Regions from separate parts of the Paenibacillus sp. fava2 genome, predicted to be linked through region 1. Evidence: riboswitches for the same ligand, from Rfam matches in the RefSeq annotation. Region 1 holds a riboswitch; each other region holds the start of a gene.
What was found. A riboswitch is a leader RNA that binds a small molecule or an ion and turns the genes downstream of it on or off. The one in region 1 is predicted to bind cyclic di-GMP.
Positions count from the first base shown of each region.

Region 2: it holds a riboswitch for cyclic di-GMP, as region 1 does, so the genes downstream of both, AC4G46_RS03125 (transglutaminase-like domain-containing protein) here and AC4G46_RS30810 (flagellar assembly protein A) in region 1, are expected to answer to the same signal.
Region 3: it holds a riboswitch for cyclic di-GMP, as region 1 does, so the genes downstream of both, AC4G46_RS01725 (anti-repressor SinI family protein) here and AC4G46_RS30810 (flagellar assembly protein A) in region 1, are expected to answer to the same signal.
Region 4: it holds a riboswitch for cyclic di-GMP, as region 1 does, so the genes downstream of both, AC4G46_RS02430 (choice-of-anchor A family protein) here and AC4G46_RS30810 (flagellar assembly protein A) in region 1, are expected to answer to the same signal.

Region 1 is NZ_CM177755.1:6,983,922-6,989,865, forward strand. Features, by position in the region: gene AC4G46_RS30790 (ABC transporter permease) at 1-578, opposite strand, end outside; gene AC4G46_RS30795 (ABC transporter permease) at 568-1,380, opposite strand; gene AC4G46_RS30800 (ABC transporter ATP-binding protein) at 1,373-2,494, opposite strand; gene AC4G46_RS30805 (FUSC family protein) at 2,791-3,891, shown strand; cyclic di-GMP riboswitch class I at 4,205-4,295, shown strand; gene AC4G46_RS30810 (flagellar assembly protein A) at 4,327-5,944, shown strand, end outside.
Region 2 is NZ_CM177755.1:675,791-681,734, reverse strand. Features, by position in the region: gene AC4G46_RS03125 (transglutaminase-like domain-containing protein) at 238-1,047, opposite strand; cyclic di-GMP riboswitch class I at 1,061-1,141, opposite strand; cyclic di-GMP riboswitch class I at 1,216-1,296, opposite strand; gene AC4G46_RS03120 (class D sortase) at 1,417-2,067, opposite strand; gene AC4G46_RS03115 (GtrA family protein) at 2,120-2,521, opposite strand; gene AC4G46_RS03110 (glycosyltransferase family 2 protein) at 2,511-3,488, opposite strand; gene AC4G46_RS03105 (glycosyltransferase family 39 protein) at 3,590-5,944, opposite strand, start outside.
Region 3 is NZ_CM177755.1:387,168-393,111, reverse strand. Features, by position in the region: gene AC4G46_RS01755 (aldo/keto reductase) at 1-368, shown strand, start outside; gene AC4G46_RS01750 (TasA family protein) at 460-1,281, opposite strand; gene AC4G46_RS01745 (TasA family protein) at 1,355-1,864, opposite strand; gene AC4G46_RS01740 (signal peptidase I) at 1,958-2,557, opposite strand; gene AC4G46_RS01735 (hypothetical protein) at 2,571-3,620, opposite strand; gene AC4G46_RS01730 (helix-turn-helix domain-containing protein) at 4,028-4,369, shown strand; gene AC4G46_RS01725 (anti-repressor SinI family protein) at 4,464-4,616, opposite strand; cyclic di-GMP riboswitch class I at 4,644-4,729, opposite strand; gene AC4G46_RS01720 (2-oxoglutarate dehydrogenase E1 component) at 5,191-5,944, shown strand, end outside.
Region 4 is NZ_CM177755.1:522,892-528,835, forward strand. Features, by position in the region: gene AC4G46_RS02425 (alpha/beta hydrolase) at 1-926, shown strand, start outside; cyclic di-GMP riboswitch class I at 2,056-2,146, shown strand; gene AC4G46_RS02430 (choice-of-anchor A family protein) at 2,237-4,228, shown strand; gene AC4G46_RS02435 (alpha/beta hydrolase) at 4,449-5,384, shown strand; gene AC4G46_RS02440 (HD domain-containing phosphohydrolase) at 5,889-5,944, shown strand, end outside.

The sequences.
Region 1 (5,944 bases):
ATAAAGAACCCGCTGAAAATCCCCGGCTTGATGATCGGCAGAATGACTTTGGTCAGGACGCTCATCCGGCTGGCCCCAAGGTCCCGGGCGGCATCGGTCAGCGTCGGGCTCATCTCCTGCAGATGCGGCAGAATCATCAGCACGGCAATCGGGATGCTGAACGCCACATGGGAGAGCAGCACCGAAGTGAAGCCAAGCTGAATGCCGGCAATCGTGAACAGGATCAGAAAGGAAGCACCAATGATGACATCCGGACTGACGATCAGCACGTTATTCAGCGACAGCAAAGCGTTCTTCGAGCGCCGTCTGCGGCTGCGGTGAATGGCTAATGCTCCAATGACCGCGATCACGGTAGCGATGGAGGACGAGAGCAGTGCGATAACAAGCGTATTGATCACAATAATGATCAGGCGCGTATCCTGCAGCACCTCCCGGTAATAATCGAGTGTGAAGCCCTCGAATTTATGCATTGTACCGCCGCTGTTGAACGAATAGTACATCAGGTAAAAGATCGGTGCGTACAGGACGACAAAGACCAGTACCAGATAGATGTTGGCGATTCCGTTTTTATTTTTCATGCCGCACTCCTTTCCGCGAGCTGCCGGTCAGAAGCATGAACAGGGCCATGATCACAATCAGGAACACGGCAACGGTCGAGCCCATGCCCCAGTCCTGGGTAACGAGAAAATGCTGCTCAATGGCGGTGCCCAGCGTGATGACCCGGTTACCGGCGATTAGACGCGTAATCATAAACAGCGACAGTGCCGGAATGAAGACCGCCATACAGCCGGAGCGCACCCCGGAAATCGTCAGCGGAAAAATAACCCGGCGGAACGTTGTCCATCCGGAGGCGCCCAGATCGCGGGCAGCATCCACAAGCGACAGGTTCAGCTCCTCCAGGGCGCTGAAAATCGGCAGAATCATGAACGGGATGAAGATATATACCGAAACGAACACGAAGCTGAATCCGGTAAACAGAATCTGCTGCTCCCCGATCCCCAGGACATCAAAGAGGCTGTTGACCGGCCCGAAGGTGCCGAAAATCCCGATGAACGCGTACGTCTTCAGCAGCAGATTGATCCAGGTCGGCAGGATAATCAGCAGTAGCCACAGCTGCTTATGCTTCGTGCGGGTCAGCAGATAGGCCGCAGGATAGGCAACGAGCAGCGAGAACGCCGTGATCAGGAACGCATACCAGAAGGAGTTCAGCATCATTTTCATATACACCGGGGTGAAGAAATTCGCGTAGTTGTCCAGTGTAAGATTTCCGTCCAGATCAAACAGGGAATAATAAAGGACCAGCAGCACCGGCGCTATGACAAACAAGGCGATCCATAAGTAATAAGGGATGAGATAATACGAACGGCCCTTATTATTCATGGCTCTCTACCCCGCCGTAAGCTTCCAGACGTCTGTCGAATTCTTCCTCCGTTTCACCGAAGCGCATAACATGAATGGCCTCCGGGTCAAAATAAAGCCCGATCTCGCTGCCTACCTCCGCCTTGCGGGTGGAGTGAACCAGCCATTCGTGGCCGGATTCGTCATAACAGCTGATCTCATAGTGCACGCCGCGGAACAGCTGGGAATCGACGCGTACCTTCAGCTTGCCCTGCTCCAGCGTGGATATTTCCAGATCCTCCGGGCGGATAACGATCTCCACCGATTCATTCGGCCGCAGACCGGCATCCAGACATTCAAACCGGTGGCCGCCCCACTCCACCAGATAATCCTCGATCATCACGCCCGGCACAATATTCGACTCCCCGATGAAGTCGGCGACGAACCGGTTAATCGGCTCATCATAAATATCGTTCGGCGTTCCGCTCTGCTCGATCTTCCCTTTGTTCATAACAAAGATCCAGTCCGACATCGCCAGCGCTTCCTCCTGGTCATGCGTGACAAAGATGAAAGTAATCCCGAGCCGCTGCTGCATTTCCCGCAGGATATACTGCATTTCGGTACGCAGCTTCAGGTCAAGCGCAGACAGCGGCTCGTCCAGCAGCAGCACCTGCGGCTCATTGACGATCGCACGGGCAATCGCTACACGCTGCCTCTGGCCGCCCGACATTTCATTGATCGCACGCTGTTCGTAGCCGACCAGGTTAACGAAGCGCAGCGCTTCCTGTACCTTTTGGGTGATAACATCCTTTTTAAGCTTCTTGATCCGCAGTCCAAAGGCCACATTCTCGAACACGTTCAGATGCGGGAACAGGGCATAATCCTGAAATACCGTATTAACCTGCCGCTCGTTGGCGGGAATGTGATTGATCATTTTACCGTTCAGATAAATCGAACCTTCTGTCGGTTCGGCAAAGCCGGCAATCAGACGCAGAATGGTTGTCTTGCCGCAGCCGGAGGGGCCCAGCAGTGTATAAAATTTGCCGCGTTCGATCTCGAAGCTGACGCCTTTCAACACGGCCTCCTCATCATCATATTGCTTAGTAACCTGGTCAAAAGAAATAATAGTGCCTTCCGGGGTAGCTATAGCTAACAACCTCCCTTACCTTATGTATTACAACCTATTTTACCCTTATCTGACAGTGCGCAATCGGTTCCTTCCAGGCATAGCCCCGCCGGTACCGACAATCCCGCCCCTGCTTCGACAACATTTCATATTATATAGCATATCGGATGAATCCCATATATGCGATAACATAGAATGTAAAAACTCCGGCTGAATCTTAACAAGTTCGTAAAATCTATCCGCTGCACACTCCGGCTGAAGTGCTATAATGAAAACGGCTGAAAACAGCTTGAAAATTCCTCCTTTTACGAAAGAAGATGACCGACATGAACGAGGGGTTACAGGACCGCCTTGAGAAATTTGGATTATCCCTTTATATGATACGCATTACCCTGGCTGCCTCCCTATCATGGCTGGCCGTCCACAGTCTTTATGGCGATAATTACCTATACTTCGCACCGCTGGCTGCGATTCTGATTACACAGGGCACCGTGAAGGCTTCCCTGGAAAAAGGCTGTTACCGGCTGCTTGGCATTGTGCTCGGCGGAACCGTCAGCCTGATTGTGGGACGCTTCCTGGATGTCGGAATCGTCTCCCTCCTGCTGATTCTGCTGATTGGCATAGGCGTTGCAACCGCCTGCCGGATTAACATCCAGGCCGTCTCGCAGGTCGGCGTAACCTCTGTGCTCGCGCTTACCTTCTACCATGACCATTATGTCGTATGGAGGCTTGCCGAGACGCTGATCGGGGTACTCATCGCCCTGTTGATCAATATGATTATTGTCCCGCCCAAGGGCTTCGCCAAGGTTAAGGGCCTGGCGCTTCAAGGAAGCCTGCTGCTGGCCGATTCATTAAGTGGGCTCGCTTCGGGCGGCAGAAACGGTGAACCGGCCCGTGATATGCTGAAGCGCTCCGGCGGACTGCTCGCGAAGAGCAGCAGCCTGCAGAAGGAGCTGCTGTACACGCTGTCGCACTATCCCTGCCGCAAGGATCTGAGCGGGCTGACCCAGGCCACGTCGCATCTGCAGAAGGTTCATTTCTATATCCAGGAAATTGCTGAAGAGCTGACCCTGCTGCCTGCCCACTACGCCGGTTCGGACCGGATGAATGAGGTGATGGCTGCAGCAGCCGATTGCATCGCTCTCTACGGCACCAAGACGCTTTCTGATGCCGAAGCCCGGCGGCCGCTGCCGGAATGTCTGCGCCGGGCCCGGGAGCTGCAGCTCTCCTGGTTCTCCGAGCTGCAGGCGGAATGTCCGCTGACAGCCATCCGCGATCTCGGCGCCGTCTTTTCACATCTGAACCGGGTGCTTGATGTTATTGAACAGGCCGATTATACGGCCGTTTCTGCAGCGGCCGTTCCGGTAAGAAGCGGATCCGCCCGCAGCATCCGTCTCGGAAGCAAAGGACTCTCCCACAAGCTTTAAGCTTGGGAGGGTCTTTTTTAGGATAAACACTTAACGCTTTGGGGTCTCCTCCAAAAAGGTCCGGAGTCAACCTCCATGCTAAGAATCCGCCTCCCGGAGCCTGACTGGAGATAAAGACCCAATACCGGCTCTTACACCGTACTCCAGCTGCAATTTTCGGATGAATTTACAGTTGAAAACTCACTGCACAAGTATTAAAATTAGGATTATTTGCAGCATTTGTCGGAATTCAGTACTATAGCACCAGTTATGAATCTTTTATTGCCGATTCTAGTCGAATAAATGACCTCATGCTGAATGTTTATCAATGTCTCATGTATAATGGCAAACTGTCCGAAAGGGCAGGACGCAAAGCAATGGGCCTAACAATGCGCTGTCGCATTTACGGCTGCCAGGCTGCCGGTTTCTGATAAAACTAGAAGCGAGGTTATAACAATGCCGAACCACACTCTCGAACAGCCACGGCATGCGTTCAGTATCATGCCTGCCTTCAGTACTGCTGATCCCATACAGTCCTCCATCCGCTCCAAGCCGTTTGGAACAGCCGGTAATGAGGAGAAGAACGGGAGAATCATCGTGCAGAATGACCAGATTTTTATAACACCTCCCTTGCCCGGCGGCAAAGCTGCTGTTATCTCTGCCCTTCACCCTGTTGTCCTCAAGATTAACCGGATCAAAGCAGCCGAGCCTGTTGCCATTACATCATCTGACCATCTGAGCTGGGAAATCAGCGAGAAGCCGCAGTACCAGATTACTGTTTCTGAGGACGGGCTAAGCGCCTACTTTACCCTCTACCGGGTCGAAAAGTATGCCTGGAGGCTGGTCAATTGCCCGGCTTCGGCTGAGGTCTGTGTCCGGGCGGAGCCGAACTATGATCTGCTGCTCTCCAGGCTGACCGTTAATCAGATTCTGGCCGAACTCTCCAATAGCTCCTTCATTCCCAATCTCAACATTCCTGCCTTGTATGCCGAGCTGAATAATCCGACTTATCTCCCGGTCTGCATCGCAGTGGGCAAACCGCCGCTGCCGGGAACAGACGGACGGCTTGAGCCCCTGGCCAGACTGTCTATCGCTGAAGTATTCAGCAGCAGTGAAGTCCCTGATCCGGAGAATATACTTGATTATCCAGGGATCCCTTCTGTACGGACAGGCGGGATACTGGCACGCAGGCTGCCTCCGCAGGAAGGCTTGCCCGGTTCTGACGTTTACGGCAGCATTCTGCCCTCTCCCCCGCCGGAGGATATCATCCTGAAGCCTGCTGATTGCTACTCGCTGCTCCCGAACGGCGATATTGCTGCGCTCCGTGACGGCCGGCCGCGGATTACAGGCTGGGGAACCCGGATGATGAGCATTGATTTTCCCGATATGCATGTAGTGCAGAAGAGTATGATCACCGCTAACAGTGCAGTTTGGTTTGCAGGAGATGTAATGTTTCCGGGTGGAATCGGTGATCATTGCACGATAGAGGCATTAGGAAACGTATACATATTCGGCGATGTCCGTCATGCCGTCATTGCCGCTACCGGCAGTGTAATCATACGCGGCAAAGTAACGGACTGCCGCATCTACTGCGGCGACTGCGGGGCAAAACAGCACCGGCTGTATACAATTCCCGGACAGCTGATTGATGAGCTGTCCTTGCTCAGGAACGCCGCCCTCCTCCTGGAGGAGAATCTCCGCTCCCGGCAGCAGCCCGTGAAATACGGGCTGGTCATACTGCTCCTGCTGGAGAGCAAATACGTCCATCTTCCCGGCCTGATGAAGGGGCTGCAGGAGCTGCTTGCCGAGGGCAAGCCTGCAGCTCCGGCTGATTCCGGGCAGTTAAAGCATATGCTGGAGATCTTCCTGCATCCCGGACAGTTCACTGAATTTATTAATGACGCCGTGATCACCACCTTTCTGGATCTGCTGGAGGAGCTTCGTGACGGGATTCTCCATATGCATGAGGGGAATGTCCGGCTTGATCTTGCCTGCTCGGAGGACAGTCTGCTCCATTCCGGAGGAGACCTTTATATTCATGGAGAGGGCGCTGCGAACAGCACACTGCTGGCAG
Region 2 (5,944 bases), 970 kb from region 1:
CTTTCGATGTTCTCGTCAGCAGCAACTCTTATATAATATCACGTTTGTTTCAGAAGCGCAAGCTTTTTTTTTGAAATCCATTTTTCAATCAATTTCAGTCAAACTTTGACGCGCTCTAACAACGCTTACCTATAATACCCCACATCACTGACAAAAAGCAACCCCTTAATCAAAAAAAAGACAACCTGCTAAATTATATTAGCAGGTTGTCTCAATGTCACCGTATTATCATGGTTCTTAGTAGAATTTAGCAGCGCTATATTTGCTCGCAACTTTAGTCAGGCCAACGTCTTTGTTGTTTTTAGCCAGGCCAGCGTCAACTGTAGTATCAATTGTTACCCATTTGCCATTAAGCAGAACTTCATTCCAAGCATGATATGTCGATACATAGCTTGTGTTACCCATTACAAGCTTTGTTGGAATGCCTTCACTGCGAAGCATAGTAGCGAACAAGGAAGCATAGTCATAGCAAATGCCTTTATTGGAGAGCAGTGTGCTGTCATTGTTAGGAATATAGTCCGGTGTTACAGTAGCAGCCAATGCGTTGTCATACTTAACATTTGCTACGATGTAGTTATAGATCGCTTTTACCTTAGCTTCATCTGTAGTCAAGCCTTTTGTAAGCTGTTTAGCTTTCAGTACTGCTTTATCGGAAGAGGTCCATTTCACGTTCTGTACGGAGCTCAAGTATACGGCGTTAGCATTGCTGAGTTTAAGCTCAACATCTTCGGAAGACACCACTTTATATTTGTTACCGGTTGTGTTCTCAAGAACAGATACTTTATAAGTGCCGTTGCCTTGCTGCAGCGGGAAGGATTCTGTCGACTGGGAAGCATACAGATTGTAAGTATAGCTGTTGCCGTCTTTCGTAATCATAACCTTGATACGTTTGTCAGCAGGTACATCATAGGATACTGCAACAACACCTTGATCGAGCTTCGATGTATTCAACCAGCTTGAGTCTGCAGTTGCAGCTGAAGCTGTGCTTGTCTGAACGGAAGTGACAACTACGAACAATGTTAACAGCATGAAATAAAATTTTTTCATGGATAAAACTCCTTTCGGTAGCTGGCTGCCATCCTTACGGGAAGGCCCTCTAGCTTTGCGTCCCTACCTTTCGATAGGTTTGCCATTATCGTGTGCAGCTTTATCTATCTCTTAATCTACCAAAAATACTAGATTTTGGATTGAATAGCCAACAAAAAAAGCCCTTCATTCGGTAGCTGGCTGCCATCCTTACGGGAAGGCCCTTTAGCTTTGCGTCCCTACCTTTCGATAGGTTTGCCGTTATCGTGTGTGCTTTTATAGTTATATACTACCATATATTCGCCCAGATACAAGACCTATTTTACTAGAATTTCAGCATTTTTCAATAAAATTTTCGTTAATTCGCGCTGAATCCTTTTTTGTCTGTTTTCAAGAAAGCTTAGCATGAATAATCAGCCGGTGAGTCGGGTTAACCAGCGGATCACAGGTGATTAGGGTCAGGATTTTATCTTCCCCATTGCCGTTCAACACCGACACATCCGTCGGCTCCACTATAGAAATATCATATACTACGTACTGATACTCCTCTGCACTCGTCTTTATCTTGATGGTGTCCCCGATCTTTACTTCATCCAGCCTGTTAAAAAGCCTGCCGGCTGTTCTGGATCTGTGCGCAGCTATAGCCGCATTGCCTACCTCACCCAGCGGAGCCGTCTCCTTCATATGGGCGGCAGCATGCTTCATATTCGCCTTTGTCGCACCTTCAAGAACAGGAAGCTTCAGATCGATCCGGTCAATCTCAATGATTCCGGTGATTTTGCCGCCCACAGCAATCTCTTCAACGGGCTCCGCAGAAGGCTGTACCTCCTCCTCCTGCACCGACTCTTCAGCCAGCAGCTGGGTCACCTCCGCATAGGGCTTTTGCAGATCCGGTCCGGCTGTTGGTGCCAGTTCGCTGTAGGCTTGTTCAGCTTCCTCCAGCAGTTTAGCCTGCTGCCTGTCGTTGTACCACTCGCTTGCTTTGGGATACAGCATAATAAGGACGCCCGCCAAAATAATCAAATAGGAAAACTTGCGCATGAACATCCCCCTTTATATTCTTGAACAGGGCAGTCCCTGTCCGGGTAATTGCCTAGAACACCCACATACGGCTTCCGAAAAAGTTGATAATTACCGTTACGAACGTAACGAACACCTTGGCTATCAGCACCTGAATGCCGAAGCTGTCCGTCAGAAAATGCATCAGCAGCACCGAAATACCCAGCACGGCCAGATTGAGGATGATAAACCTCACCAGCTGGAGACGGTCAGAGCCGCGCTGGTTAGTTGCCCGGTCACGAAAGGTCACCTTTTTGTTCCAGAAAAAACTATTCGCTGTCCCTGCACTATAAGAAATGACCTGCGCTGGAGCGTTCATCATCCCCAGTGAATGCAGCAGTGTAAATACTGCAAAATCTATCAAGGTATTAAGCAAACCTACGGCGTTGAACTTTAGGAACTGGATAAACCCAGCGTTCAGTCTGTTACTTTTCATAACGTTTGCCTTCCCGTAGGTCCGGATATTCTCCGTCCTCGTACCCTCTCGTTTCCCTTACAATATACAGCGGCCGGTCTTTGGATTCATCATAGATCCGTCCGATGTATTCTCCGATTACCCCCAGCAGCATCAGCACGATGCCGTTAAATAGCAGATTGACGCCGACAATAGAGGTCCAGCCGGGAACTGCCCACGTCGTGAACAGCTTCTGAAACAAGATGAAGAAGAGATATAAGAAACTGGAGAAGGCCAAAAAGAATCCGACATAGGATGCTATTTTGAGCGGTTTATGGGAAAAGGAGGTGATGCCGTCCAGCGCAAACCGGACCATTTTCTTCAGCGGATACTTAGTTTCTCCGGCAAAACGCTCCTCACGCACATATTCGACCATCGTCTGGCGGAAGCCTACCCAGCTTACCAGCCCCCGGACATAACGATTTTTCTCCTTCAGGCCGCGCAGCACATCGCATACTTTGCGGTCAATCAGCCGGAAATCGCCTGTATCAGTCGGAATCTCCACGCTCGTCATGCTGCTCAGCAGACGGTAAAAGAGCTTGGCGGTTACCTTCTTGAACAGCGTCTCCCCATGGCGTTTAAGCCGCTTGGCATAGACAACCTCGTAGCCTTCCTTCCATTTCGCAATCATCTGCAGGATAACCTCCGGCGGGTCCTGAAGGTCGGCATCGATGACCACCACCGCCTGCCCTTCAGCATAGTCCATCCCGGCGGTAATCGCGACCTGATGCCCGAAATTTCGCGAGAAGTCAATCAGCTTGACATGCTCATCACGGCTGCTGATCCCGCGCATAATCTCAGCTGTACGGTCACGGCTGCCATCGTTGACGAAGACCAGCTCGTAGGAATCACCGCATTCGTCCATAACCTTCTTTAGGCGCTCATACGTATGCTGAATGACTTCCTCCTCATTGTACATCGGGACAACTACACTGTATCTGGCTTTCACCCTGTTTCCTCCTAAAAGTTTTATAAGCATGGGCTTCCCTGTATTACTTCGTACAAAACTTGCTTCGAAAGCATACGCTTAGTTACTTAGCCCGCTGGCCCCTAGAACACCCAGGAAGGGAACCAGCGCAGCACAATATTTACATAATCGGCACTAACCTGCATTCCTGACAGTACCGGATAGAACGTGATAAAGAGCACTGCGGCTAGGGCCACATAAGCATAACGGATTTTGGCGGCTCCGGGAACCTTGCTGTCGAGCAGCTTCATAACATAAACAATAGCCAGGATCATGAACGGCACCATTGCAAAATAGTGATACAGGAACGTCTCGCGCGGAACGAGCATCCAAGGCACATACTGTGAGAAAAAGGCGATCCAGAGCATATACAGACTCTTCTCTTTGCGCTTGATTGTAAGCCATACTGTTCCAAGCATCGCAAAAATCCCGGTCCACCAGATCAGCGGATTGCCGATAGTAACAATACTGCTCACCCTGCCCTCAGGCAGCCCTTCTCCACCGCTGAAGAACCATACCGGACGTTTCATAAACGGCCATTCCCACCAGGAGGAGGAGAACGGATGCGTGGCTACCAGCTGGCTGTGATAGTTATACATATTTTTTTGGGCATCAATAAGCCCTTTAATGGTATAACCTTCTGCCGTAACGGACAGCACCGGTATAAAGGACAGGCTGTAGACTACAGCAGGAATAATTACGAAGAACACAACGCAGCTGGCCAATGTAATGATCGTATTCTTCCAGAAGGAGCTGTCGGCTGTCCGGCAGGCTGTCTTAATCTCCTGATCACCGAGCTTGCCTTCCCCAAGCATGCGCCCGGCTGCCCGGTATTCCTTATAGCGGTCAAACAGGGACAATGCGAGCATAACCGCCAGTCCGGCACCGCCATACAGCACAATCCACTTGGAGGCGACTCCGATTCCGAAGAAAAGGCCTGACCAGAACAGCGGCACCAGGGTTTTGCGCAGCGGAACACGGTAGAAATTCATTGTAAAATAGCGCTGCATGAAATAGAACATCAGCATGATGAAGAATACACCGTAGACGTCGATCGTTGAGATGCGCGTCTGGGTAAAATGCATGAAATCCAGAGCAAAAAGCCCTGCGGACAAAGCGGCGTACCTGGTTCTCCCGAACAGCCGCAGGCCCATCATATAGATAAGCGGCAGCATGGCAACCCCGAACAGGGTACCGATGATGCGCCAGCCGAACGGATTAACGCCAAACAGCTCCATGCCTACTCCAATCAGAATTTTACCGAGCGGCGGATGGGTATTTTCATAGGCAACGATCCCGTGGAAATGCTCATACGCAGTCCGGGCATGATAAATTTCGTCAAAATAGGTGCTGTTCATGAAATTCGAATGTTCCGGAACCAGCGATTGCTCGTCAAACAGATTGGCAGGCTCGCCTCTCTTGGCTGCTGCCCCGGCACCCGGTGTCACACCGGCAACAGGAAGCGTGGCTGTGCCGCCCCCCTGTTCATAAAAGGCTATCTCATTCAAGGTAAAGCCTGGCGTGGTAACGGTCAGCTTCACATACCTTGCCGCTACATTTAACGGCTGGCTTTTCCAAATGAAGACATTGCCCACATCCTCGCTTATATCCAGCGGGCTGCCCCAGACGTCAGGGGTCTCACTGAATTCCAGCTTGAACTTGCCTGTGCCTACACCTCCGAATATATTCACACGCTCCAGCTGTCTGCTCTGGCCTAGATCGACATAGAAGCTTTCACCGCTGGCCGCAGGCTCCCACAACGTTTCCGGCGCCTTGGTTGAACCGAGATTCACGAGAGCAATAGCTGTATAGACTGCTGTAATGGCCAGCATCCAGATCCAGTCTTTGCGCTGTAGTCTGAACCGTGGCTTCCCTTTGCTCTCCAGCGGACGTATTCCTTCAGCAAGCGCCAGATCGGCAGCATACTTCTCAGCATCAGTATCCGGGGGTGCCAGCGGCTTGATCTGTTTGCGGATATATACCATATACCCGGTATACAGCGTATAGACCAGCAAACCGAGATTGGCAATCGACGTAACCAGTACAATACCGTCGGTCGGCGGGTTGCCGCCGGCATTGAGATGAGCCAGGGTATAGCCGACATTGATATATTGCGTCAGCGTAAAGCCCAGGAACAGCGTCAGGAAGCGGCGGTCCCTGCTCTCCATATAACTGAACAGAGAGAGAATAAGGGCCGGATAGATATAACGCTCATGCATTTTAGTGCCCAGTACAAACACGACGGCAATCAGCACAATAGCGATGAAATAAGATTTGGACAGGTCCTTACGGTCTTTGCGGAATGAATAATAGGTCGCTGCTGCTACAGCGGCCAGGATGAAAATAAAGCCCCAGACGCGGTAAGTAATACCCAGCCATGTCACATCCATAGCCGACCACATCGGACCCGTGAGTGCATACAGGTTAAACGCATTAAC
Region 3 (5,944 bases), 680 kb from region 1:
ACCGCGAGCCCTGGAAGGACATCACCTTCCCTGAAGGCACGGTTGAATACTGCCGCATGGAGAATATCCAGCTTCAGGCCTGGGGGCCGCTGGCTCAGGGCAGCTTCAGCGGGCGCTCCCTTGAGGGCCAGCCGGAGAATGTAGTGCAAACAGCAGCACTCGTCAGCTCGCTCGCGGAACAGAAGAACACTACACCTGAAGCCATAGTATTATCATGGCTGATGACCCACCCTGCAGCTATCCAGCCGGTAATCGGCACCGTGAATCCCAAGAGGATCGCTGCCTGCGCGGGAGCGGACAAGGTGGAGCTGTCCCGCAAGGAATGGTATGAGCTGTATATAAGCTCACGGGGGGAGAAACTGCCTTAGGCATGGAGCCCCGTGTTATCCTCGATGAAAAGAGCGTCACCTCCGGTTGATCAGGCCGGGGGTGACGCTCTTATGCGGTTATACCTTAATTCTAGTTATTCTTCACCTGCTCAAACGTGTTTTTGAAGGTGAAGTTTACGACTTTTCCTTGAATCGCGTCATTATCGAAGGCGAGGCCGGTATCATCAATGAAAGTTACATTATAGGCCAGGTGCATGGTTTTTTTAGCCGGAAGGATCAAGTTCGGCAGATTCGCATCCTTACCCGCGCCGCCGTTGTACAGATCCTTAAGTGAGCCGACATAAGCGTCGGATACGCTAACCTCAACCGTCTGGCCGTTGTTATCTACACGATAAGTCCAGTCAAGTGCGGCTTCTCTGACAATTGCAAATGCTTCCTGTCCGCTGCGCGCCAGCGCCTTTGCGAAGTTCGGACCGTTGATCAGGGATTTGAACAGCTGATCTGCAGCTTCATTCACTTTATTGAGCGCATCGGCATTAAGCGTTACGCCTCCCGGTGTTGCCAGGGCAGCTACAGTTACTACCGCTTGCTCCCCGAAGGCCAGTGCAGCAGTCTTCTGGTCGGCTGTTCCTTCCGGAAGAGCCACAAGATCCGTCAATTTGGCATCCAGTGATCCGGTATTCTTGATCAGCATGGCACGGGTGTGGCTATCCTTCGGCGCCCATAATCCCGTTCCCATACGGCCGGCATCGGAATCATTGGTATAGAACATCGGCCCTTCTACCGGGACATCGTTACGGTGAGTGCTGAGAGACAACGTACCGGAAGCAAACGTGTTCCCCGTATTTTTGGCAGAGCTGGTGAATAACGCATAGGTACCGCCGCCGATTGCAGCGCAGAGCAGAACCACAGAGGAAAGTGCGGTAATAAGCAATTTTTTCTTTTTCATCATTAGATTAAGCGCTCCTTAGTAAAAAGGGGGCTCCCCCCCTTTAGATTATATGTTTCGGATCAATTCCGGCTGATTAATTGTTTTTGGTCTGCTCTGCATCCACCTTGATGCTGGCTGTTCCGGATTTGCCCTGATATTCATTGCCTGCATCTTTAGGGAACTCCACTTTGACATAAATGGTCTCAGAAGCGCCGACGGCCAGCACACGGTCAGTTACGGTAAGCGCAGTTGTTCCGGCAGCATCCGAATAGGCCTTAATGGTGACCGGATGCGTACCGCCGCCAAGATCACCGCCTACAGCGAGGGCAAGATCATAACGCAGCTCAAGTGTGCCTTTGTTCGTTACTACTACCGGCTGGATGTCAGAATCTCCCGGAGCCCAATTCGTCAGAGTAAAATACTTGGCAGGAGTACCGTCTATATCTTCTTTATCCAGGCCTATCTTCAGTGTTCCGGCAGCAAAGGTATTGCCTGTATTCTGTACCGAACTCGTAAAGATCGCGAAGGACCCCCCGGCAATTAAAGTAGCCCCCAGTGCAGTAGTCGCCATTGCCATTGCGATTGTCTTTTTAAGATTAGCCATTGTAATTTGTCTCCTCCTGGTCTCCATGCATGGAGAATATAATGGAATATTTATTGAATCTTCCCTAACCGCGTGAGCGCGTTAATGGAAGCATCAACCGTTCGTTACCGGCGGGGAATCACCGGCTGCGGTCTGCAGCTCTGCAGAATCGTCGTCCATCCGCATGATTGCTCTAAAAATCGTGATTATTGACGAAACAACCAGATAAATACCGGGAATCAGAATTACGACAATGATACCCGCGGTCGATTTTACCCAGTTCATCAAATACCCGGCTACAGGAACCGTAAAGTCAGCGTAGCTTGCAACAACATTGCCTGCAGGTATCGGCGACGGGTCCTCGGCATCGTTATTATCGCCTTTGGTAATGTAGGCAAGCTCAGATCCTGTACCGCTGACGCTCACAACACGGTGGGTAATCAGGCTGCCTGATCCATCCAGAGACTTATAGGTAATCACATCTCCCGGCTTAAAGGCCGCTCGCTGCGCCTCATCCCTTACCGGGTTAACCGCGATGATAGCACCGGTCTTGATTCCGGGCTCCATTGAGCCAGAGAGGACGGTCAGAATTTCTTTCCCCAGAATTTTGGGTGTTCCGCCATTCATCCTGCTGGTTACCGCAGATATCAGCAGAAGCAGAAACATGGCAATCAGAACATACATCATGAAAGTGCGGGTCCATTTGAGTATCACTTGAGGCATCTCCTTAATTGAAATCTGTTGTGTTGTGTCCTATTTTTACGGTTATACCGTCAGTATTCGTGTCTGCCGCAGGCACATCCGGTACGGCAGGTTCAGATGCATCGGGCTTGGCTGGTTCAGCTTCCGGCTGTGACGGTTCCTGAGTCCCGGGCTTTGCCTTCTCTTCCGCTTCGGACTTCGCCTTCTCCTCTGCCTCCAGCTTCGCCTTCTCTTCCGCTTCGGACTTCGCCTTCTCCTCTGCCTCGAGCTTCGCTTTCTCTTCCGCTTCGGACTTCGCCTTCTTTTCTGCCTCCAGCTTCGCCTTCTTTTCTGCTTCGAGCTTCGCCTTTTCCTCCGTTGCTTTGAGCTCCTGCAGAGCTTCCGCTGCCTGTGCGTACAGCTGTGCAGTTTCATCGGCGTAGCTTCCGGCTTGAGAGGCCGCTGTCAAAGCCTGCTGATAGGCCGCCCGCACGTATGTATCTACCCGCACAGTGGAAGCAAGTCTGCGGACCATTTCCTGATATTCGATCATTGTCAGATCAGCCTTGACCAGCAGCTGTTCAAATGCAGCGGGATCCGTCTGCTGCGCTGTATCCAGCTGATCAAGGGCGACTCCCGCAGGGGCCAGACTAAGATCGATTTCCGCTCTTTGCTGCGCCAGCTCCTGCTGTGAACGCAGAGAGTAAGCCTCGAGCTGAGCCAGCAATTCAGCGGCAGAAGCAGCAGCTCCGCGCGCCTGTTCAGCAGCCTCCTGAATATTTCCGATCTGATTCCCTGCCTTTTTGGAATCCGCGTCCTTGTCTGCTATGTCTGCCAGTGCGCCTTTTGCCGCCTCATGCTTCAGAATAGCCCGGTTCATCGCTTCACTGGCCTGATTGGCTAATTGGTCCACTGTAACCGGGAAAACAAATGCACTCGTAATGCCGGATTCCGACGTTGTACCGCTGGTAATAAGCGCATAGGTCGGTGAAGTGATTTGGCCGATTCCATAAGCAGAAATCACTACGATTCCGGCAAGCCGGGGGAGGGTTAGCCGGCTTTTATTTTTCTTGCGCGATGTCCGTGAAAGCCTCATTTGAGCCTCTCCTTTAATAGTGTGCATGTGACATGCATACTAGTTCATCTATCAGTTATATGATCTTTATGAAGAACATATATTGTTCGTTATAAAGAACCTTGGCCTTAGTATATGTCATCACCCTTACAAATTTAAACTCTCATTTTCAAGCAAAATTCGTTATAAAGAACGATTTTGATCGCTTTTTCCTCCGATTTACGGCGATTTGCTCATGATATCGTACTTTTTAAAGAACGATTTTACAGAAAACAGATATTATCGTCATGTACAATGAATTCAGTTCCGGAGAAGGAAATTAAGGCGGGGGGATTTACGAATAGATCCATAACTTTTTTGATAGTCCTTTGTCCGTCGTAGGGTTATTTGCTATACTGTTAACAAAAAGTGCGGAGGGGCGTTTAACTGTGCCGGAACATTTAGGAAGTCGCATTCATCAGCTCCGCGTGGAGAAGGGCCTGTCTTTATCCGAGCTTGCGGATAAGGCGGACGTGGCGAAATCATACCTAAGCAATGTGGAAAGAAATATTCAATCCAACCCCTCCATCCAGTTCATTGAGAAGATGGCTGATGCGCTTGAGGTATCCATTCATGTCTTGCTGTACGGTGAACCTGTAGAAGCGCAGGAAGCATCGCTTGACGGAGAATGGTTCCGTCTCGTACAGGAGGCTATGGCTTCCGGCATAAGCAAGCGGGAATTCAAGGAGTTTCTGGACTATCAGAAATGGCGGCTGGAGCAGAAGGAATAGACATCCGGAGGTTTTCCTTCCGGACATACAAAAAAGGGCACAGCCTCGTTAGCTGTGCCCTTTTTTGTATGTAATATCCGGATGCTCTACTGCACTACATCGCCTGCAAAGCTCTTTCACTCAGAAACCGGCGGATTTCCTCCACCTTGAGACCGGCCTTTCTGGCCGCCATCATTAAGTACACCCACTCTAGATCCAGATCACCCGTCTGCAGTTCTCCGACATTCCCCTGGTTGGACTTATCCAAGAAATCTCCTCCTAAGATTACGCGTCCCCAGGCAGTCCGGCCATCATAGTATTTCTACATTAGATCCGAGACTTTGTGCCCCTGTCTTTCGTCCAGGTTTACCCTTTACTGGACCCTTTACATGAAAGGATCTGGCTAATAATGAATGAAAACGCTATCTGCAATAACATTATATAGCACCTTCCACAAAAAGTGTGTCGATTGTTGGAAATATTTTATAGGAATATCTTCGGAGTTCACGATTCATTTTGTAATATTTTGATTAAACTATATGAAAACTGTGCGCTATGACCTAAAACTAGCGGAGCGTTCAACCTATTTTCCTAGAAGTAAATATAGACTTATTTACCCAATTTTCGAGGGTCCAATCAGCTCTCCGCATTTATGATGGTTCTGGATGAATTAAGGTCTGAATCATACCGTTTTGCGAACGGAATAGCACAAAGTATGAATTGATTAGCAGACGTTAAAGTTGCACAATAGTAGTGAAATGAAACCGCAAACATATCAGCCCCGCCAGCTGCTGGTGCTTTTTCTGGCGCATGTGGGGTTCATCCGTTAGGAGGATGTATTCATGGCAGCCAAAGGACCCTATAATGAATCCGTTTGGAGCAATTATCACGGACCCAATCTGGGCTATATCCAAGACAAGTATGAACAGTTTATCAATGATCCTTCTTCAGTAGAACCTAATTACCGCGATCTGTTTACTGCATCCGGCCCGCCGCCGATGGCACCTTTACCGGAGCCGGCTCCGATGCCTGCTGTCACCGGGGATGCCGAGTGGCTGAAAAAGGCGGTAAGAGCCTCAAAGCTGATCGCCAATATTCGTATACACGGCCACCGCGCCGCCAATATCGATCCGCTTGAACGCGGGGAGAACCCGATGGCCCAGTGGCTGGATTTCCGTACCTATGACCTGACCCGCGAGGATCTTACGGCGATGCCTGCCTCGCTGATCTGGGAGAACGCGCCGAATGATGTCAGAACCGCCTGGGACGCGGTACAGCGGATGCTTCAGGCATACACCCGGACTATTGCCTATGAATTCGGGCATGTCCATGAGGAGAAGGAGCTGCGCTGGCTGAACAGCCAGGCGGAATCCATGAGCTCCCCCGCTCCGCTGAACAACAATGAACGCAAGGAGCTTCTGAACCGCCTGATTCAGGTGGAGCAGTTCGAGACCTTCCTGCACAAAACCTTTGTCGGCCAGAAGCGTTTCAGCCTTGAAGGCAACGATGCCCTGGTACCGATGCTGGATGAGATTGTACGCGCTGCGGCACACGACGGTGCAGAGCATATTCTTATGGGAATGGCTCACCGGGGGC
Region 4 (5,944 bases), 810 kb from region 1:
ACCTTGCCTCTATGTCGGCGCAGTTTCCTGAAGCGCTGCAGTGGCTGTACGGAGCGGCTGACGGACAGGAGGCGGGGGCGCTGCGGGCCGGGATGGAGCCTGGGCTGATCTCACCTGTCAGTGCCTGCATGCTGCCGGGAACCGAGATGTGGGACATGACCTCCCTGTATAATGGCCTGACTTACCGGATCTTTGCCCATATCCCGCTGAAGCCCCCGCCGCCGGAGGGTTACCCGGTTCTGTACACCGTCGACGGCAATGCCTATTTCGCTTCCCTGAACGATGCGATGCGGCTGCAGACCCGGCATCCGCGGGGGCTTCCGTCCGGTATGGTAATCTCCATCGGTTATCCGGCAGACGGGCCGTTTGTGGCCGAGCGGCGCTTCCGCGATCTTACCCTGCCGGATGTACAGCAGGGTCTGCGTCCGGACGGCTCCCCCTGGCCGGTGAACGGCGGGGCGGATACCTTTCTCGACTTTATTGAGCTGGAGCTGATGCCGCTGATCAGCCGCAGATACCGCGTGGATCACTCCAGGGCTGCGCTGTTCGGACATTCACTGGGCGGCTTCTTCGCCCTGTATACGCTGATCCGCCGCAGCCGGCTGTTCAGCACTTATATCGCAGGCAGCCCGTCCCTCTGGTGGAAGGGCAGGGTGCTGTTTGATATGCTGCCGGAGCTGGAGGACAAGCTGCGCAGCGGGGAGCTTGCCTGCTCGCTGATGATCGGCATCGGCTCGGAGGAGGCCGGTATGCTGGAGAATGCCAGGGCCTTCCATGAGCGGCTGATCCCATATAACGGCTGCGGGCTCAGCCGGCTGTCCTATAAGGAATTCCAGGGCGAAGGACATATGTCTGTGCTGCAGCCGCTGTTCAGTCCGATGCTGCGCTTTGTTTTTGCAGCGGAAGGTGCTGAGCTCTGCATCTGAGAGTCTCCGGGAAGCTGTTCCATTTGACAAATCAGCAGTTTGCTTTATATTAGTAAGGGAGCGAGAGACCGTACTTATGCAAGCACAGGCTGGAACTACAACAATTGATGCTGCGCGGTGTTCCGGATTTTACCGGTTGCCGCGCTTTTCTTCTATATATAGGAGAAAAAAATGCCGTACAAAATGGTATGTATCGGGTGCCCGGCGGGTATCTTCTTAATATAGATCAGAGGTCAGGAAGGAGCGAATGCATAGGAAATGGGCAGTCTCCTAATTGCGTGGCTTTGTATGATATGTCTGTTTTTTACCTTCAGAGATAAGGTGAGCCGGAAAATTCTTTATCCTGTAGCGCTGGTCGTAGTGATCAGCACTTTGGGCTGCTGGACCATTTTAATGTAATTTTTAGCTTGCTATCAGCTTATTTTCAGGTAGATCCTTTATAGTGAATATACCAGACACCCCCCAGTGTTATATGGTACCCTGCAGGTCTTGCCAACTCCCATGGCAAGGCCTTTTTGTTTGCAACATAATATTTTAAAATAACAGTAATAATGTGATATTTTTCACAATAAAATATTTAGAATTGTTTTATATTGAATTTGAAATACTAAGGATAAGAATAATGCAGTTAAAAAAGGAGAATGATGATGAATCACGAAGGAAGTCTCCGCCGCGGTCTGGTGTTTGGCCTGTTTTTAAGTATTCCGCTCTGGATGTCAATGATCGGCTGGCTGCAGCTGTTATAATATTAAACCCACGCAAAGAACGAAGACTGTCTGCGGAGTGATCCGCGGGGAGTCTTTTTTACTTAAATCGGGAATATAATAATCTCAATAATAAGTAGTTCAAAACTACTAGAATGAAAATATTTTAAATACAACAATTTTAAGTAAATGAGTACGGGTATTCCTGAGCATGAGAGAGAATCAGTTGGAGAATAGATAGAATTATAGTGCTTTTCTGCATATAATCCGCCGTACAGGCTCTTTTTTGAAAAATTCCTAATGTTATTGGCAAAATATTATAAGGAATAGATTGACAATACAGAGGATCAGGGAATACACTGAGTTTAGTTCTAAAGTAACAAATGTCATAGACTATTTTCTCTATTACCAATTACATACCTTCTCATGTATAATCGCAAACCGCGCGAAAGTGCGGGACGCAAAGTCAGGAGTCTACAGCCTTTGAGAGAGGGCTATGATCGTCCGGCCGCCATGGAGCTTGTCTTCCTGGCGGTTTTTTTTATTTTTCAGGTGAAGGTGCTGCTATAACCAAAATTTATATCGCATCTTACGGGGGGATTATTAATGAAACGTAAATCTGTATTCAAATTATCTTTTGCACTGGCTATGTCTGCAGTCCTGCTGGTCGGCGGCTGGCTGGCTTCGGCCGGTCAGGGTGAAGTGAGAGCCGACAGTGCCCCCCTTCCGGGCGTTGCGGGTAAGTACAATGTGTTTATCCTTGGTGATCTCAAAGGCTACCATAGTGATTCTGAAGGCAGAATGGCTGCAGGCGGCAATATTACCCTTTCACAGGGCGGATATTCGGTAGGCCATAGCCTGAGTGCTGCGGAACGCTCAGAAATGGATTCGCTGGTGGCTGGCGGCAATCTGAGCTATGAGATGGGGGAAGTTAACGGTAACGCCGTGTACGGCGGCACTTATACAGGTTCAGGTAAACCGCGGGGCGGGACAGGAACCCTGCGGAAAGAAGCGAACGTTATTAACTTCGTCTCGGAGTTTGCCTTGCTCCGCGCTAAATCCCAGGAGCTTGCAGCTTTGACGGTGAACGGCAAGACTGAGGATAGCTATGGAAATATTAAATTGACCGGCACTGATCCTGTGCTGAATGTATTCTTGGTTTCAGGAAGCACGCTGACTGCCGCCAATGAGCTGCGGATTACTGCACCGGAGGGATCTACCGCTATCGTTAATATTGACGGAACTTCGGTCACGTTCAAGAACGGAAACGGGCTGACTGGCGTAAGCCAGAATAAGGTGCTTTATAACTTCCCGCAGGCAACGGCTCTGCGGCTGGAGAGTATCGGTGTAATGGGAACTGTGCTGGCACCAAACGCAGCGATTACCTTTAATAACGGGCAAATCAACGGGAGTATGATCGGTGCTTCCCTGGAAGGAAGCGGGGAATTCCATCATAAGCCATATACCGGCCGTGACAACGGAACCCCGGTAACACCAACAGCAACGCCAACGCCGGTTCCGACAAGCACAGCGACACCGGAGCCGACAACGGCACCGACAGCAACGCCGACGCCGGTACCGACAACAGCACCAACATCGACACCGACGGCAGCGCCGACAAGCACGCCAACGCCGGTACCTACTACAGCACCAACATCGACACCGACGGCAGCGCCGACAAGCACGCCGACGCCGGTACCTACTACAGCACCAACATCGACACCGACGGCAGCGCCGACAAGCACGCCGACGCCGGTACCTACTACAGCACCAACATCGACACCGACGGCAGCGCCGACAAGCACGCCGACGCCGGTACCTACTACAGCACCGACATCGACACCGACGGCAGCGCCGACAAGCACGCCGACGCCGGTACCGACTACAGCACCAACACCGACACCGACGGCAGCGCCGACAAGCACGCCGACGCCGGTACCAACAACAGCGCCAACACCGACGCCGACGGCAGCACCGACAAGCACGCCGACGCCGGTACCGACAACAGCACCAACACCGACGCCGACGGCAGCACCAACAAGCACGCCGACGCCGGTACCGACAACAGCACCAACACCGACGCCGACTTCAGGTACTCCGGCTACTGAAACGCCGGCAGCAACACCGACTTCAGGCACCTCTACAGCAGTACCGACAAGCGGTGTAACACCTGCTCCAACAGCACCGGCAACGGCTCTGCCGACGAGTGTAGTCGCTATTCCGGGCGGAACGCCGTTAACCCCGACCGGTCCGACTGTCATTGGAACGATAGTGACAGATGACGAACTGGCCATCGACGATAATCCTGTACCGCTTGGTCCAGGCGCAAGTGCAACGGCAGCCGCAGCTGGAGTGACAGTACCGCAGGCAACACCGGTGCCAAGTCCGACAGCCGGGCCGGGACCGGATGATGAAATTATTCTCGATGATGAAATTCCGCTGGGCGGTGTTACAGATCCCGGCACTACAGCAGCGGCAGCTGCTACATTGCCGCAGACCGGGGAATCGAGTCCCGCTCCGTATTACATTACAGGTCTGACGCTGGCCGCTTTGGGGCTGCTGTTAAGCAGAACCAGAACCGGCAAACGCAAAAGCTAGGAACAGTAAAGCCCGGCGGATGAACTAGAGATTCCGCCAGGAAGGCTTAAAGGCTGCTGCCGGAAGGGGTATAGCTCCGGGCAGCCTTTTTTATGCTGCTTTTCGCAAATGCCCATACGGCATGCTATACTTTGCAGACATTAGCAGCCGCAGGATATTAGGATATGGAACGGGCGGCTAACAAGCAGATGCTGATTGTAAGGAGGCGATACAGATGTGGATGATCATCATAGCAGCAATCATTATCATTGCAGCAGCCGGGCTGCTTTATGCCGGCTTTTTTTTCTACGGGGTGGCAATCCATCGTGCACCAAAAGAGTTTCTGGCTACCAGCCCGGATCTGAAGCTCGATCCGCCTGTTGCCGGGGCCTCCTGGGGTGAGGGGGCCGAGTGGGTTTCCCGCCAGCATTTCCGGGAGGTCCAGCTGGTATCGGATGACGGCCTGCAGCTTAAGGGTTATTTTCTTCCTTCTGAACGGGCAGAAGGCCGTACGGCTATTATTGCCCACGGTTATTCCGGAAAGGGGAAGGATATGGGGGCAATTGCCAAAATGTATCACGAGCGTCTGGGCTATAATGTGCTGCTACCGGATGCGAGGGGGCACGGGCAAAGCGAGGGCCATTATATCGGATTCGGCTGGCCGGAACGCCGGGATATGGTGAAATGGATTGCTTATATTCTGGAAGAGACCGGACCAGAGGCCCGGATTGTGCTGCATGGGGTATCCATGGGCGGGGCGACGGTGCTGATGACTTCGGGGGAAGAGCTTCCGGTACAGGTCAAGGCCATCGTGGAAGACTGCGGTTACAGCTCGGTGAAGGCGCAGCTGTCCTATCAGCTCCGGCGGATGTACCGCCTGCCGGGCTTTCCGTTCGTGCAGTGTGCCAGCCTGGTTACCCGGATCAAAGCAGGCTACTTCTTCGGGGATGCCTCCGCGCTCAGACAGGTGCGTAAGGCCAGGGTGCCGATCCTGTTCATTCATGGAGATGCGGACAGGTTCGTACCCTTTTACATGATGGAGGAGCTGTATCAGGCCTGCAGTGCCCCAAAGGAAAAGCTGATCGTGCACGGGGCTGGACATGGTCTGGCTTACGATACGGATAAGACGGGGTATATCGCCAGGGTAAGCGGCTTTGTGCAGCGGTATGTACCTTGATTCGGGGGGGGAATCCCCTGAAAAGTAGACGTGCCCGGTATCCGCTTGGCGCGGTTACCGGGCACTAATATGTTCCACACATGGACTGCTTCCTGCAACGTATAAGCAGCTAAACCATGTCTTATAGGTATATTCATCCCCCGCCGTCAGTGAGCGTAACGGGTGTCGTAATTCCTTGTTATTTCCAGCAGCCGTATGGCGAGAATAATCCTTCCAAAACGACAAGAGCCCTACCTCTCTCTTGTCCTTGCGGCTCCGTGGCCGCGCCAGTGTGAATCGGAATACTATGTTCGAATTTAATCTCATAAAAAGGAAGAGTCATGCAAGAAAACGTAAGAATTTGTGTCCGGATTGCCGATATTAAAAAGAAATAAAACAATCGGCCTGACATCTTCTTGAAGGGGATACATATACACCTAAACAAATATTCCTATATTATATCACGAAATATATATAAGTGCAAACATAAGTAGGAGCTGGGTAAGACCGGGGATGGGAGAGCTAATGAATATATACAGGGCATTTTTAAGAAAGCAGATTGGCAATTATTTATTCGGCTC